DNA from 3 places in the Dietzia sp. SYD-A1 genome. Region 2 is predicted to be linked to each of the others. Evidence: riboswitches for the same ligand, from Rfam matches in the RefSeq annotation. Region 2 holds a riboswitch; each other region holds the start of a gene.
What was found. A riboswitch is a leader RNA that binds a small molecule or an ion and turns the genes downstream of it on or off. The one in region 2 is predicted to bind thiamine pyrophosphate.

Region 1 (5,070 bases), on a different contig from region 2:
ACGCTGCCGCCGGGCCGGAGCACCCGCGCGAATTCCGCCAACGACACCCTGATGTGACGCGGATGGTGGTGGATGAGCGAGTACCAGGAGAGCACCCCGCCGAGGGAGCCCGTCGGGACGTCGAGGGCGTCCGACCGACCTCGAAGGGCAGATGCGGGTGGCGGCGGCGAGCCAGGTCGACGAACCGCCGAACCGGGTCGATGCCGCTGACCTCCACCCCGTTCCCGGCCAGGAAGCCCGACCAGTGCCCGGGACCACATCCCACATCGAGCACAGGTCCCGTCAGGGTGGCGGCCCACGAGCCCACCAGCGCCCGGTCGGAGGGATGAGTCGCCTCCATGGACCCGAAGAGGTCCGCGTACTCCAGCGCCCGTGCCGAGTACGCCTCTCGGATCGCCTCGTGCCGTCGGTCAGCCGTGTCCTCCACGGGGTCGAGGATGGTCGGCCGGGGCGCCGCCCGCAACGGGGTCGCGCGATGCGATCGAGCAGGCTACTGTTAGTAACCTACGAATAGTAACCACTCTGTCGAGGAGCTGTCATGGTCGATGCACGAGCGATCGCGCGCCGTCGGATGTCCAGAGAGGAGCGCCGCGCCCAGCTCCTCGCGGAGGCTCGAGCGCTCATTCGCGAGGCGGGGACCGACACCCTCACCCTCGGACGGGTGGCGGAGCGCGCAGGCGTCACCAAACCGGTGGTCTACGACCACTTCGGCGACAGGAGCGGTCTGCTCGCCGAGCTGTACCGGGAGTTCGAGGCCCGCCAGCACGAGGTACTCGACGCCGCGCTCGAGAGCGCAGGGACCGAGCTCGATGACGTGGCGGAGGTCGTGGCAGCGGCGTACATCGACTGCTGCGTGGCCGAGGGCCGGGAGTTGGCCGACGTCGTCTCCGCACTCGCCGGGTCGCCGACGTTGGACGAGGTCCGCCAGGAGGCCGAGGAGCAGTTCCTCGCCAAGTACCGCCGGGCGCTGACCCCGTTCGCCGGAGAGATAGAGGCCGCGGATCTGGTAGCGATCCTCGGCGCCGGCGATTCCCTCGCCCGGGCCGCGACCACCGGCTCGATCACCACGACCCACGCCCACGAGGTGCTCGCCAGAGTCATCGTGTCCGTCACGTCCCGAGACTGAATCGAAAGGCAGCTCATGACCATCACGCACCCGCCCGAACCCCGCACGGCCCTCTGGGTGTACGCCCACCCTCGACCGGGCTCTCTCAACGAGCACCTCTTCCGGACCGGCACCGAGTCGCTGTCCGCGCGGTACACGGTGGAGACCTCGGACCTGTACGCGCAGGGCTTCGACCCCGTGTTGTCCGATCGCGACCTCGGCGAGCCGGAGGGCCGATCGAGATCGATCGTCGAGCTGTCCGCTGACGCCTACGCCACGGGCCGCCTTCCCGACGACGTCCGGGCCGAGCAGGCCAAGATCGCGGCGGCCGAGCTCGTCGTCTTCCAGTTCCCGCTGTGGTGGTACGGGCCGCCGGCCATCCTGAAGGGATGGTTCGACCGGGTGATGACGACCGGTTTCGCCCACGGCGACCTCGACCCCGAGCTCGGCGTACCCCGTCGCTACGGAGACGGCGGGCTGGCCGGTCGCAAGGCCCTCATCGTGGTGACCGCCGGGGAGGACGAGCGCTCGATAGGGCGTCGTGGCGTGAGCGGCGATATCGAGACCCTGCTCTTCCCCGTGACCCACGGGGTCCTCTGGTACACCGGGATCGAGGTACTGGACCTGCACGTCGTCTACGACGCCGACGGGCTGTCCGGTGCGGACGTGGAGGCGCAGGCCCATCGGCTGCGCACCCGGCTGGACGGTATCGACACCGAGCCCGTCGCGGCTTTCCGTCGCCTCCGGGACGGGGATTACCGCGGTACCCGCGCCCTACGGGAGGACCTTCTGCCCGGCCGCACCGACCTCGGCATCCACCTCGCGCACAGCGGCGCGAGTAGGCTGAGCCGTGACACGGGGTGCCCGCCACGGGCTGAGATCACACCCGAGCGAACCTGATCGAGTTCATACTCGCGTAGGGATGTCGTCGATGCGTCCACCGGCCGCTCGGACTCGTGAGGTGGTCCCCCTCCACGACCAGCGCCGGGAGAACGATGACCACGCCACACCACGCCCCTCACGATGCGCCACGGCACCCACGGAGGATCCGCTTCAACGCCTTCGCCGTCAACGGGGTGGGCCACCAGCTCCCGGGGCTCTGGCGGCATCCCGCGGACCGCTCCCGGGACTATCGCGACCTCACGCACTGGACCCGTCTGGCCCGGCTCCTGGAGGAGGGGCTGTTCGACGGCATCTTCCTCGCGGACGCACTCGGGCCCTACGACGTCTACGGCGGTAGCGCCGATGCGGCCCTGCGGACTGCGGCCAAGATCCCGATGAACGACCCGATGATGCTGGTGAGCGCGATGGCGGCCGTCACGGAGCATCTCGGCTTCGGCATCACCGCGAGCACGTCGGCCGAGCACCCGTACACCTTCGCCCGGCGGATGTCGACGCTCGATCACCTCACCCGGGGCCGGGTGGGGTGGAACGTGGTCACGGGGTATCTCACCAGCGCGGCGCGGAATCTGGGCCAGGACGACCAGCTCTCCCACGATGAGCGCTACGACCGGGCGGACGAGTACCTGGAGGTCCTCTACAAATTGTGGGAGGGATCCTGGGAGGACGACGCGGTGGTGCTCGACGCGGAGCGGGACACCTTCGTCGACCCGGCGAAGGTGCACCCGATCGACCACCACGGGACGTACTTCACGGTTCCGGGGATTCATCTGTCGGAGCCCTCTGCACAGCGGACCCCGGTCATCTATCAGGCCGGCGCCTCCGAGCGGGGAGTCCGCTTCGCCACCGAGAACGCGGAGGCGATCTTCGTCGCGTCCCCGACTCTCGCGCAGACCCGTGAGCAGGTCGGTCGGATCCGCGAGGGACTGGAGGCGGCGGGGCGAGGGCGGGACGCCGCACGCGTCTATGCGCTGCTCACGATCGTCGTCGACCAGACCGACGCGGCGGCCGCCGCGAAGTATCGCGACGTCTTCTCCTACGCCTCCGAGACGGGGAATCTGGTCCTCAACTCGGGCTGGTCGGGAATCGACCTCTCCCGGGAAGATCTAGACGCACCGCTGGACCCGGTCGCCACCGATGCCATCCAGACCACGGTGTCGAGCCTCTCGGGCGCCGCTGACCCGGGCGGCCGGTGGACGTTGCGGGACAGCGCCCGGTTCAATGCGACGGGCGGCCCCGTGGTGGTGGGGTCGGGGGACACCGTGGCCGACGCCCTGGAGCACCTCATGGCGGAGACGGATGTCGACGGCTTCAACCTGGCCTATGCGCTCAACCCCGGGACCTGGGAGGACGTCGTCGAGTTCCTCATCCCTGTGCTCCAGCACCGCGGACTGTATCCGCGAGCGGCGGAACCCGGCACCCTCCGCGCCCGGATGTTCGGCGAAGGCGACCGGCTGCCGGAATCACACCGCGGGGCGGCCTTTCGTCGAGGGTGAGGTGCGAGAAGCACGCGCCCGGTGAGGACCCGAGCTGGCAGACTGGCCCGCGTGGGCGGCGGGCGAGGTGAGGGTGGATCGATCCGCTCAGCCACCGTCTCGAGGTTCGATGACCTCGCCCGTCCTGACCGTGGAGGAGGTCGGTGAGGCCGCGGCCCGACCGATCCGACCCGACGAGAACGCCTGACGCGGATGGCGGACCGGGTCGACTGGGCGATGTGAACCGTTGCTTCCAGTCGTGCGACTGCTCCCAGACGTGCGACACCCGATATCGCGTGGATCAGGCTGCCGCGGGCACGATCGCCGCCGCGGCTCACCTCGGCACGTGCTGGTTCACTCGGGCGAGCACCGTGGCGACACCCGCCAGGAACTCTCTACTGCGTCGCGCGGCCTGCTGTTCCACGAGCTCATCGGCGAGCACCTTCGGCACGCAGGACGGGTCGACGGCGAGGTACTCGAGCGCCACCGCCGCGGCGACGGCCTGCCCTTCGTAGAAGGCCAGGTCGGGGAGGACCACCTCGAGGGCACGCGACAGCTCGCCGGCAGCGCGCTCGTCGAACATCGTGGTCACGGACGCCCGATACTGCTCGAAACGGTCCTGTGCCTCGTCGAGGTCCCGCCGCAGCTCAGAGGCGTCAGACATCGATGCGAGGGTCCGTGCCGGCGGCATCCACGAGCCTGCCGGTCGCGTCGTCGTGGACTATCTCCTGGTTCACGATGTCACTCTAGGCCTCCGGGGGTGACAGCGCTCGGGCGTCGGCTACCTCTCCGATAGCGGAGTAGCGAAGTGCTGGACATAGAGATGCGCCTCCGGGAGGCCCTGGTACGCCGCCGTCCGCACGCAGACGCCCACCCTGGTGAAGTCCGGGTTGACGATGTTCTCCCTGTGACCTGGGCTCTGCATCCAGCTGTCGACCGGATCGGGCCCGCCCGGAGTCGAGTAGAACAAGTTCTCTGCAGCCGTAGAGTAGTCGACGCCGGCCTCACGGATGAACACGAACGGATCGCCACTGCCATCGGGCGCGTGGTGCCCCCAGTAGTCCCTCGCGATCATGTCGTCCGCTTTCGCGCAGGCACTGTCTCGGAGCTTCTCGCTGGCGTCCAGTGTCGGAATGCCGTTCTCGCCCCGCTTCGCGTTCGTCCGCTCTTCCACCGGCGACGGATCTGCCGGGGGTTCGACCTCAGCCCGACTCCACGAGTCACCCGACGGGAGTTCCAGAGTCACCGCGTCGCCCCACTCCGCACAGCCGACCACCGACATCGAAGCCACCAGAAGCAGTGACGCGGCCGCGCCCCTCGAGACTGCCCGATTCTTCATCCTGATCACCCGGTCCGAATCTACCGATGGTGGCCGATGCACGACGGGCCGAACGGGTCTGCGTTCCACATACCCCAGGTGGTCAGAGGAGCGACCGCAGAGTGGGTGTGGTCAACGCCAGGAGAACGACGAGCCAGATCGCGGACCCGGTGAGGTCCCGTCGCGATGCGTCGGGGTCGATCCACGGGAGCTGTCGTGCCCGCAGGAACGCCAGACCTCCCACGGCGGCGTAGGCCGTGACGGCGGCGACC
Region 2 (5,070 bases):
GGGGATCACCGTCCACGAACTGCACGAGAAGCGGGCGTCGCTCGAGGAGGCCTTCATGGCGCTCACCGACCAGGACGTCGAGTATCACGGTCAGGAGACCACCCGATGAACCTGTTGAAGTCCGAGTGGATCAAGGCCACCACCACCAAGAGCGCCTACTGGCTCTACGGGCTGGGAGTCGTGCTCGCCGTCGGCCTCGCCGCGATCATCGGCCAGTTCGAGCAGACCTCGTCCGGGGAGCCGGTGGCCGGGGCGCCCGGCGGCGGAAGCGACCCGCTGTTCGCGATACTGGGGGTCAGCGCGTTCACGGTGATCCTGGCGTGGATCGCCGCGATCGTCGCCGTGACCGGCGAGTACCGGTTCCACACGAACAAGGCCACGTTCCTGGCCACGCCGTCGCGGTGGCCTGCCATAGTGGCCAAGACGTTGCTGTTCACGGTGCTGTCCATGGTCGTGACCGCGGTCGCTGTGGTGATCGCGATGCTGGTGGCGGGCGCACTGTCCGGACTGGACTCGTGGACCCCGTTCTCCGGCGACGGCCTGAGATACCTCGTGCGGTTCCCCGTCTACGCCGCACTGGGCACCCTCGCCGTGATGGGCCTGGCGCACATCATGCGCAACGCCGCCGGCACCATCTCGTTGTTCCTGGTGTGGACGCTGGCCCTCGAGGGCATGGTCTCGCTGATCCCCCGGGTGGGGCAGGACATCGCCGCCTGGATGCCGTTCGCCAACGGCGACTACTGGACCCAGGGCGAGTCCGTCCGCGGGTTCATCACGTGGGGCGAATGGCCGGCCTTCGCCTGGTACGCCGGGGTCTGCGTGGCGTTGTGGGCGCTGGGCCTCGTCATCACCCTGCGCCGCGACGCCTGAGGGGACGTGCCGCGTGAGACGTGTGACGCCGCCGCGTCACACGTCTCACGGGCGGGTCGGCCCGTCAGCCTCCACTGATCGGTAGATACACCCGGGAGCCGTGTTCGGCGAACTCCGCCGACTTCTCGGCCATCCCCGCCTCGATCGCCTCGACCGAGTCCAGTCCGTGCTCGGCGGCGTAGTCCCGGATGTCCTGCGATATCCGCATGGAGCAGAATCTGGGACCGCACATCGAGCAGAAGTGGGCCGTCTTGGCCGGTTCGGCGGGCAGCGTCGCATCGTGGTAGGCCAGCGCGGTGTCGGGGTCGAGGGCCAGGGCGAACTGGTCCCGCCAGCGGAACTCGAACCGCGCGGTGCTCAGCGCGTCGTCCCTCGCCTGCGCGCCCGGATGGCCCTTGGCCAGGTCCGCCGCGTGCGCGGCGATCTTGTAGGTGATCACGCCGGTCTTGACGTCGTCGCGATCGGGCAGGCCCAGGTGCTCCTTGGGGGTGACGTAGCAGAGCATCGCCGTGCCCGCCTCGGCGATCCGCGCGGCCCCGATGGCGGAGGTGATGTGGTCGTAGCCCGGAGCGATGTCCGTGGCCAGCGGCCCCAGTGTGTAGAAGGGCGCCTCCTCGCACCACTCCTCCTCCAGGCGCACGTTCTCCACGATCATGTGCATCGGCACGTGTCCCGGGCCCTCGATCATCACCTGGACGCCGTGGCGCTTGGCGATCCGGGTGAGTTCACCCAGCGTTCGGAGCTCGGCGAACTGCGCCTCGTCGTTGGCGTCGGCGATCGACCCGGGCCTCAGGCCGTCCCCGAGGGAGAACGTCACGTCGTACGTCGCGAGGATCTCGCACAGCTCACTGAAGTGGGTGTAGAGGAAGGACTCGCGGTGGTGTGCCAGGCACCACGCGGCCATGATCGATCCCCCGCGCGACACGATCCCGGTGACGCGCGTGGCGGCGAGCGGGACGTACCGCAGGAGCACCCCGGCGTGGACGGTCATGTAGTCCACTCCCTGTTCGCACTGCTCGATGACGGTGTCCCGATAGAGCTCCCAGGTCAGCGCCGTCGGGTCGCCGCCCACTTTCTCCAGTGCCTGGTAGATCGGCACGGTGCCCACGGGGACGGGCGAGTTGCGCAGGATCCACTCGCGGGTCTCGTGGATGTCCCGCCCGGTGGACAGGTCCATGATGGTGTCCGCGCCCCACCGGGATGCCCACACCATCTTCTCGACCTCCTCCGCGATCGAACTGGTGACCGCGGAGTTGCCGATGTTGGCGTTGATCTTGGTGACAAAGCGCTTGCCGATGATCATCGGTTCGCTCTCCGGGTGGCGGTGATTGGCCGGGATGACGGCGCGGCCGGCGGCCACCTCGGATCGCACGAGCTCCACGTCGATTCCCTCGCGCGCGGCGATGAAGCGCATCTCCGGGGTGATGTGACCCGCGCGGGCCCAGGCCAGCTGGGTTCGTACCGGCGTGGAGTCCTCCGACGAGGCGGGCACGGCCTCCGGGTGCGTCCACTCGTCGCGGGTGGGTGGTAGGCCGGAGCCGAGGTCGTGGCACTGCCCGGCGTCGGCGTACCCGGTGTACGGGCCGGAGGTGTCGTAGACGTCGAACGACGTGCCGTTGGTCAGGGCGATCCGGCGGACGGGCACGCGCAGCGTGCCGCCCTCCGCCGGGATCTCGAGGTACGACTTGCTGCTGGAGTGGATCGGGCCGCAGGTCACGGACTCGATCGAGGTGGACTCTGCGCTGGGGGTGGACGTGTGTGTGCCCATGATGCTCACTGCTCCCTACGCCGGCATGACCCGGACAGGTTCTACGGTCGACGGCCCGGCCGGCCGTCCTCTCAGCCCGCGCTCCGAAGCGGACTCCCGTGGGGACGAGTATGAAATTGTGCCGGGCGAGCGTACCCCGGCGAGTAGCATCGGGTGTGGAACACACCCTGCCGAAGGAGTCCCATGTCCCGAGTGGAGTCACTGGTGCTGGTCCACAACACCGATAGAGACCGGTTCGAACTGTGGGACGGCGAGACCTTCATGGGTCTGGTGGGGTACGAGAAGGACGGCGACGTCTACATCCTTCTCCACACCGTCATCGAGGAGCATTTCGGACAGCAGGGCATCGCTCGACTGCTGGTCAGTCTGGTCCTCACCCGGATGCGTCTGGACGGGCACAAGATCCGCCCGGTGTGCAGCTACGTCCGCCGGTTCCTCGTCCGATTCCCCGAGTACCAGCTCCTCGTGGCCCCCCGCTGACCCGGGAAGGGTGTTTCAGGGAGCCCACGTTCGGGGATACGATTCGGGCATGACGAATCCGAGCTACCCCGGTTCCTCCTCCGACTCCCCGTACGGGGCCGGCCAGACCCCCGGGCAGGAGTCCGGTTACTGGCAGGACCAGAGCTATGGCCAGGGCCCGACATACGGGCAGGGCGCGTCGTCGTATGGCCAGCACCCGGGTTACGGGGCCCAGACCCCCGGGGGGTTCACCGGGTCCCCCGGAGCCGCACGGCCGGGCCCCCCGTCGAACATCGGTTGGGCGGTGGCCTCGATCCTGTTCTTCTGGCCGCTCGCATTCGTCGCGATGACCCGGGCCTCGGACGTCTACCCGCTGTGGGCGGCCGGTCACCATGCGGAGGCCGAAGCGGCGAGCGCGTCAGCCAAGAAGCTCGGCCTCATCTCGCTCGGCCTCTTCGCCCTGCTCATCGTGCTCTACTTCGCCTTCATCTTCGCCATGATCGGGCTGAGCGCCAGCGGGTTCTGACCTGCGGGCGGGCCGTTCCCGCCACGGCGGGTGCTCTCGCTCAGGCGAGGCCCAGACGCGGCGCCTCGATGGCCGGGCAGGCGTCCATCACCACGTTCAGCCCCGCATCGGCAGCGCGCTGGGCCGCGGCCTCGTCTATCACACCCAGCTGGAGCCAGACCGCCTTCGCGCCCCGGGCGATCGCCTGGTCCACGACGTCGCCCGCGAGCGCCGAGTTGACAAAGACGTCGACCACATCGATCTCCCCGGGTACCGACGCGAGATCCGGGTATCCCTGCTGACCGTGGACCGTCTCAGCCCTGGGATGAACCGGCACTATCTCGTGACCCAGGTTGCGGACATAGGCGGCGATCCTGTGCGCGGTCCGTCCGGTGTTCGCCGACAGGCCCACGACCGCCCAGCGCCCGCGGTCCGAGAGCAGACGTCTGACAACGGCCGGATCATTGGTGTGACTCATACCCGGTGCAATGCGCGCCGGCGCCCGGACATTCCCGACGGGTCGTGTGCGCGGGTGCGTCCTTCGCGGGCTCAGTCAGTCCCCAACGGCGTCCCTGGCGCGGCGGACGATCTTCGGGTCAGGGTCGAACACCACCTGGGGGTCCTTCTCCGGATAGTCGAACTGGTGGAGGAAGTAGCGCATGGCGTTGATGCGCGCCCGCTTCTTGTCGTTGGACTTGATGGTGATCCAGGGGGCCCAGTCGGTGTCGGTGCGCCGGAACATCTCCTCCTTGGCGGCGGTGTACAGGTCCCACTTGTCGAGTGATTCCAGGTCCATCGGGGAGAGCTTCCACCGACGGACCGGGTCGAGCTGCCGGATCGCGAACCGGGTCTTCTGCTCCTCCTTGGTGACGGAGAACCAGAACTTCGTCAGGCCGATGCCCGAGTCCACCAACATCTTCTCGAACATGGGCGCCTGCTCCATGAACGTGGAGTACTGGGCGTCCGTGCAGAACCCCATCACCCGCTCGACACCGGCCCGGTTGTACCAGGAGCGATCGAACATGACCAGCTCGCCGCGGGTGGGCAGGTGGCTGATGTAGCGCTGGAAGTACCACTGGTACAGCTCGGTCTCGGTGGGTTTGATCAGCGCGACCACCCGGGCCTGCCGGACGTTGATGTACTCGGTGAACCGCTTGATGGTCCCGCCCTTGCCGGCGGCGTCCCGGCCCTCGAACACGATCACGTGCCGGTGGCCCGACTCGGCCTGCCAGTTCTGGAACTTGAGCAGCTCGATCTGCAGGAGGTACTTCTCCACCTCGTACTGGTTGCGGTCCATCCGATGGTCGTACGGGTAGTTCTCCCGCCAGGTGTCCACGGCCCTGCCGTCGATGTCGATGAGGTCGGGGTCCTCACCGTGGTCGTCGCGCACGGTGAAGCCCTCGGCGCGCAGGCGGTCGATGTAGTGACGGAGTTGGAACGTGGACATCGGTGCGGGCTCCTCGTGGTG
Region 3 (5,070 bases), on a different contig from region 2:
TCCCCATCAGTTGGGATCCCGAGTCCGAGAAGGCGGCCGTCGAGCGGGCGCACGACCAGTTCCGCTGGTTCGCCGGGGGCTGGGCCGCCAACGCCGACCTGCCCACCACCGCCGGATTCGCCGCCGCCACCAAGTTCGTCCGCCCCGAGGACGTGGCCGAGCAACTTCCCTGCGGTCCCGACCTGGACGCGATCGTCGAGAAGATCCAGCCCTACTGGGAGGCCGGGTACACGGACGTCGCGCTGATCCAGATCGGCGACTCCACCCTGGACCGGTTCCTCGAGGAGGCCGCCGAGCCGCTGCTCGCGCGGTTGCGGGAGGCCTCCCCGAACTGAGGCAGGCCGATCCCCGCCGTCGAATGGCTGGCGGGCCTCTCTCGGGCGGGGCCTGCTGGATGGCGGGGCGCGGTTCTAGTCGCCGGCTCCGGGCAGGTAGTCGTTGGTCGTGGCGGCGGCACCGTCGACCTCGGTCTCCAGCAGCCCGTTCTGGTACATCCACCTCGCGTATGCCGCCCAGTCCTCGTCCGACTGCCGACCGAAATCGTCCTCGGGTAGCAGCTCGAGCGTGGCGTCGATCATCATCTCCAGGATGTCCGGGTCGTAGGAGCCCTGGGTCTCGGGGGTGAGGGCGTCGATCGCGACCTGCCGGTCCCGCAGCGCCGCGGCCTGACCCTCCGCGGTCCCCGCGAGGAAGTGCCGCACCCGCTCGGCGTAGTCGGCGTCGTCGGCGAGGCGGGTCGGGTTGGCGATGATCACCAGTTCCGCGTAGTCCGGCACCCCGAGTTCGGTGGCCGGCAGCACCACGACGTCGCCCTGAGCGGTGAGCTCGACGCCCTCGATGTTGCGGAATGCTCCGAAGATCGCGTCGACCTGGTCGGTGAGGAGCGCCTGGTTGAGGCTTTGCTGCACGTTGGGGGTGGAGATCGAGCCCGGGTCGACCCCGGCCTCCCGGGCGATGAAGTCCAGAGTCGGCTGTTGGGACGCCAGACCCGACAGCCCCACGGTCCTGCCCTCCAGGTCGGCCGCGGTGGTGATCCCGGACTCCGTCCTGGCGATCAGCGAGGTCAGCGAGGTGGGGATCAGGGCGGCCACCGAGATCACGTCGAGGCCCTGTTCCGCGGCGATGAGGGTGTCGGGCTCATACGAGATGGCCAGGTCCGCCCGCCCCAGGGACACCTCCCGCGCGGCGTCGGCCGTGTTGGCGGGCGTCATGAACGTCACGTCGACGCCGGCGTCGCCGTACGCGCCGGTGTGCTGCGCGGTGTACAGCGCCACGTGATCGGGATTGGGGCTCCAGTCCAGCAGGACACTCACCGGTGCGGCTCCGGTCTCGGTCGTGTCCGCATCGTCCGAAGCCGCCTGGCATCCGGTCAGGGCCAGCACGGCAGCGGCCGCGATCGCGACCATGCGGACGCCGGGTCGGGTGACGCCCGGTCGGGTGACGGTCCGGCGTGGGGCCGCGCTGGTGGATGTGTGCGTCATGATGGGGTCCTTTCCCCGGTGGGGGTGTTCCACGGGCAGATGAGTCGTTCGAGGATGGTCACGGTGGCCAGCAGGACGCTGGACATGATCGTCAGCACGACCACCTGGGCGAAGACGAAGTCCGTCTGGAGACGCGGGATGGCCTGCAGCATGAGGTACCCCAGGCCGTTGGTCGCCCCGGTGTACTCGGCGAACACCGCGGCCACCGGCGCGAACGTGACCGAGACGCGCAATCCGGCGAACCCGCGGGGCGCGGCGGACGGCAGACGAACCCGCCAGAAGAGCGACCACCGGGTGGCGTGCAGGCTCCGCAGCGTGTCGATCACCCGGGCGTCGACGGCCCGCACGCCGGAGAGGAGGTTGAGGGCAACGGGGAAGAAACACAACAGGGCGACGACGATGACCTTCGGCGCCATCCCGTACCCGAGGGAGATCGTCAGTAGCGGACCGATCACGATCACCGGGATGGCCTGCGAGGCGACCAGCAGTGGGGTCATGGCCTGACCGATGGTGGGCACGAACGCGCTGATGATCACGACGATCACCGCGACGACCACTCCGAGGACCACACCCAGGAGGGTCTCGGAGGCGGTCAGCAGCGTGGCGGAACCGAGCCGGTCGGGCCAGGTGGTCACGAGCGAGTCGAGCACGGCGCCGGGCGCGGGGATGACGTAGGCCGGAACGAGTTCGAGCGCGGTGATCGTGATCCACGCGGCGAGGACCAGCAGGATCGTCACGCAGGCGGGAGCGGCGGATCGGAGGACTCGGATTGTCATAGGGCGGCTCCGCCGTCGGCCAGGTGGGATTCCCGCGCCAGGGCCTGGAGCACGTCCTGGCGGGTCGCCGCGAATCCCTTGTCGCCGAGCAGGGCCTCGCGGGGGCGGTCGTCGCCGAACCACCCCGGCCAGGTGGACACCACGCGCGCCGGGGCGTCGGCCTCGTGCCGTGCCAGCAGGACCACACGTTCGGCGAGGAGCAGGGCTTCATCGACGTCATGGGTGACCATGACGAGGGTGGCCGGCGTCCCGGCGAGGGTCTCGCGCAGCCATTGCTGGACGTCGGCGCGGGTGATCGCGTCGAGCGCACCGAGCGGCTCGTCCGCCAGCAGCAGGGGTTTGCGAGCGAGCAGTGCGCGCGCGAGTGCCGCGCGCTGGCGCATGCCCGCACTCAGAGCCGACGGACGGGCCCCCGACCAGGCGCCCAGGCCCAGGCGGTCCAGCAGTTGCTGGGCTTCGGCGCGGGCCACGCGCCGGCGCTCCCGCTGATTGCGGAGACTGATCGCGACGTTGTCGAGCAGGGTCATCCACGGCAGCAGGCTGTCGCCCTGCGGCATCAACGCGCAGTGCTCCAGGCGCCGGCCGGGCCGGCGTTCGTCCAACACGGAGACGGTCCCGGTCGTCGGTTCGGTCAGGCCGGCGATCAGCGACAGCAGCGTGGACTTGCCGCAGCCACTGCGCCCGACGACCGCGATGTGCTGGCCCACCGGGACGGACAGGCTGAGGTCCGCGAGAACGGGCCGGCGTGCTCCCGGGTAGGTGTGGCCCAGACCGTCCAGCGCCACGGCCGGAACTGCGGGGCGACTCAGCACGGCGTGCACCAGGACCGCGGCGTGCACAGGGGTGGCCGCGTGCACCAGGACCGCGGCGTGCACAGGGATGGCCGCGTGCACCAGCGCATGTGACATCCCTCCGCTCGTGTGAACGAGTTCAGGTTCAGCGGGTGTGATCTCAGCCCCGTTCGGTAGGGGCACCCCGTGTCATCGACGCCGATCCTGTGGATCAGCTCGAAGTGCGAACTTACCACCCTGCGCTGCCCGGCGAGTGGTCACATATGCGCGGCTCCGGCGGATCCCCACCTGGGGAAACGTGAACAGAATCGACCGCGCGACGAGGGGGGCCAGATGCCGAGGGCGGGCGGCGGCAGGCGGGGTGCTGCGGCAGGCGGCCGGCTTGGGCCCGGTGTCACGCCGGTCAGCGCCGCTGATCTGCGCAGAAGTGTGCGCCCCCGAGAGGATTCGAACCCCTGACCAGCCGGGTAGAAACCGGATGCTCTATCCACTGAGCTACGGAGGCCTGCGACGCCCGCGTCCGGCGTCGCCGGAAGGATGATAGCCGATCCGGGGGTGTGCGCCGCAGCCGCGAATCGGCCCGGGGCGATCGGGTTAATACGATGGTGGCCATGACGTCGTCCAAGTCGACACCCGCCCGCGCCGGAACGCTCACGACCCGCAGCGTGGTCCCCGTCGTGATCCTGCTCGCGGTGGTGGCCGCCGCGGTGGTGATCCCACTGTCGGGCATGTCGACGGAGGTGGCGCTCGCGCTGGTGGGCGTCCCGGACCCGGGCGTCCTCACCACGGCCGGGCTCCCGGCGGTCCGAGCGGTGGGCGAGCTGCTCGCCGCGGTGGCGGTGGGGACGGCCCTGTTCGCGGCGTTCTTCACCCCGCCCCAGAAGGACAAGACCCTCGACGTGGACGGGTACCGATCGCAGCGGATCTCCTCGTGGGCCAACATCTCGTGGGCGGTGGCCGCGGCTCTGCTCATCCCGCTGACCCTGTCGGACGTCTCCGGCCGCACGTTCTGGGCGGCGCTGCCTCCGGACCAGTGGATCGTGGCGATCAACCAGATCGACGTGGCCTCGTCCTGGCGGTGGGCGGCGGTGATCGCGCTGGTGGCCGGGATCGGTCAGCGGCTCACCGTGAGCTGGCGCTGGTCGGTGATCTGGTTGGGCGTGTCGGTGCTCTCGCTCCTGCCGGTGGCGGCCACGGGGCACGCCTCAGGGAGCACCGCGCACGACATCGCCACCAACTCGCTGATCATCCACCTGTTCGCCGCCGCGTTCTACGTGGGCGGGCTGGTCGCCGTGCTGGCCCACACCATGCGGGGCGGCTCCCGCGTGGCCCTGGCCCTGCGCCGCTACTCGGTGGTGGCGACCATCGCGATCATCGCGCTCGGGTTCTCCGGCATCATCAACGCGCTCGTGCGGCTGCACCCGGCCGACCTGTTCTCCTCCACCTACGGGCTGCTCGTGGTGTCCAAGGCGCTCCTGCTGGTCCTGCTCGCGCTGTTCGGCCTGGCCATCCGCCGCCGGATCATCGCCAGGATCGAGTCCAGATCGGCAAACGCTCCCGTCGACCGGCCGACCCTGGTGCGGATAGCGCTGGTCGAATCCGTGGTGATGGCGGGCACGATCGGGCTTTCGGTCTCGCTCGGTCGCACCCCGCCGCCGGCGCCGCTGTACGTGCCCACTCGTCAAGAGGCGCTCCTGGGTTTCGAGCTCCCCGGGCCGTTCTCACTCGGCACCGTGTTCGGGGTGTGGCGCTTCGACCTGGTGCTGGGCCTGGCCGCGGTCATCCTGCTGAGCCTGTACGTGTGGGGCCTGATCACACTGCGTCGCCGCGGTGACACCTGGCCGGTGGGCCGAACCGTGGCCTGGGTGCTCGGCTGCGTGATCCTGTTCCTCACCACCAGTTCTGGCATGGGGATGTACATGATGGCCGACTTCGCCAGCCACATGGTGGGGCACATGCTCATCTCGATGCTCGTGCCGGTGCTCCTCGCACTCGGCGGGCCGCTGACCCTGGCGTTGCGGG

Region 1: it holds a riboswitch for thiamine pyrophosphate, as region 2 does, so the genes downstream of both, IY392_RS04755 (LLM class flavin-dependent oxidoreductase) here and thiC (phosphomethylpyrimidine synthase ThiC) in region 2, are expected to answer to the same signal.
Region 3: it holds a riboswitch for thiamine pyrophosphate, as region 2 does, so the genes downstream of both, IY392_RS10545 (ABC transporter ATP-binding protein) here and thiC (phosphomethylpyrimidine synthase ThiC) in region 2, are expected to answer to the same signal.

What each region holds. Positions count from the first base shown of each region.
Region 1 is NZ_JADDKI010000094.1:1,904-6,973, reverse strand. It holds partial or broken gene IY392_RS04770 (class I SAM-dependent methyltransferase) at 1-439, opposite strand, end outside; gene IY392_RS04765 (TetR/AcrR family transcriptional regulator) at 539-1,126, shown strand; partial or broken gene IY392_RS04760 (NAD(P)H-dependent oxidoreductase) at 1,142-1,789, shown strand; TPP riboswitch at 1,952-2,045, shown strand; gene IY392_RS04755 (LLM class flavin-dependent oxidoreductase) at 2,101-3,501, shown strand; gene IY392_RS04750 (hypothetical protein) at 3,815-4,144, opposite strand; gene IY392_RS04745 (CAP domain-containing protein) at 4,262-4,819, opposite strand; gene IY392_RS04740 (hypothetical protein) at 4,902-5,070, opposite strand, start outside.
Region 2 is NZ_JADDKI010000200.1:1,067-6,136, reverse strand. It holds gene IY392_RS09195 (ABC transporter ATP-binding protein) at 1-109, shown strand, start outside; gene IY392_RS09190 (ABC transporter permease) at 106-870, shown strand; gene thiC (phosphomethylpyrimidine synthase ThiC) at 935-2,638, opposite strand; TPP riboswitch at 2,632-2,748, opposite strand; gene IY392_RS09180 (GNAT family N-acetyltransferase) at 2,822-3,118, shown strand; gene IY392_RS09175 (CD225/dispanin family protein) at 3,168-3,623, shown strand; gene IY392_RS09170 (CoA-binding protein) at 3,664-4,080, opposite strand; gene ppk2 (polyphosphate kinase 2) at 4,156-5,049, opposite strand.
Region 3 is NZ_JADDKI010000239.1:1,237-6,306, reverse strand. It holds gene IY392_RS10560 (TIGR03557 family F420-dependent LLM class oxidoreductase) at 1-335, shown strand, start outside; gene IY392_RS10555 (ABC transporter substrate-binding protein) at 411-1,481, opposite strand; gene IY392_RS10550 (ABC transporter permease) at 1,478-2,257, opposite strand; gene IY392_RS10545 (ABC transporter ATP-binding protein) at 2,254-3,165, opposite strand; TPP riboswitch at 3,148-3,245, opposite strand; tRNA gene IY392_RS10540 (tRNA-Arg) at 3,481-3,553, opposite strand; gene IY392_RS10535 (cytochrome c oxidase assembly protein) at 3,660-5,070, shown strand, end outside.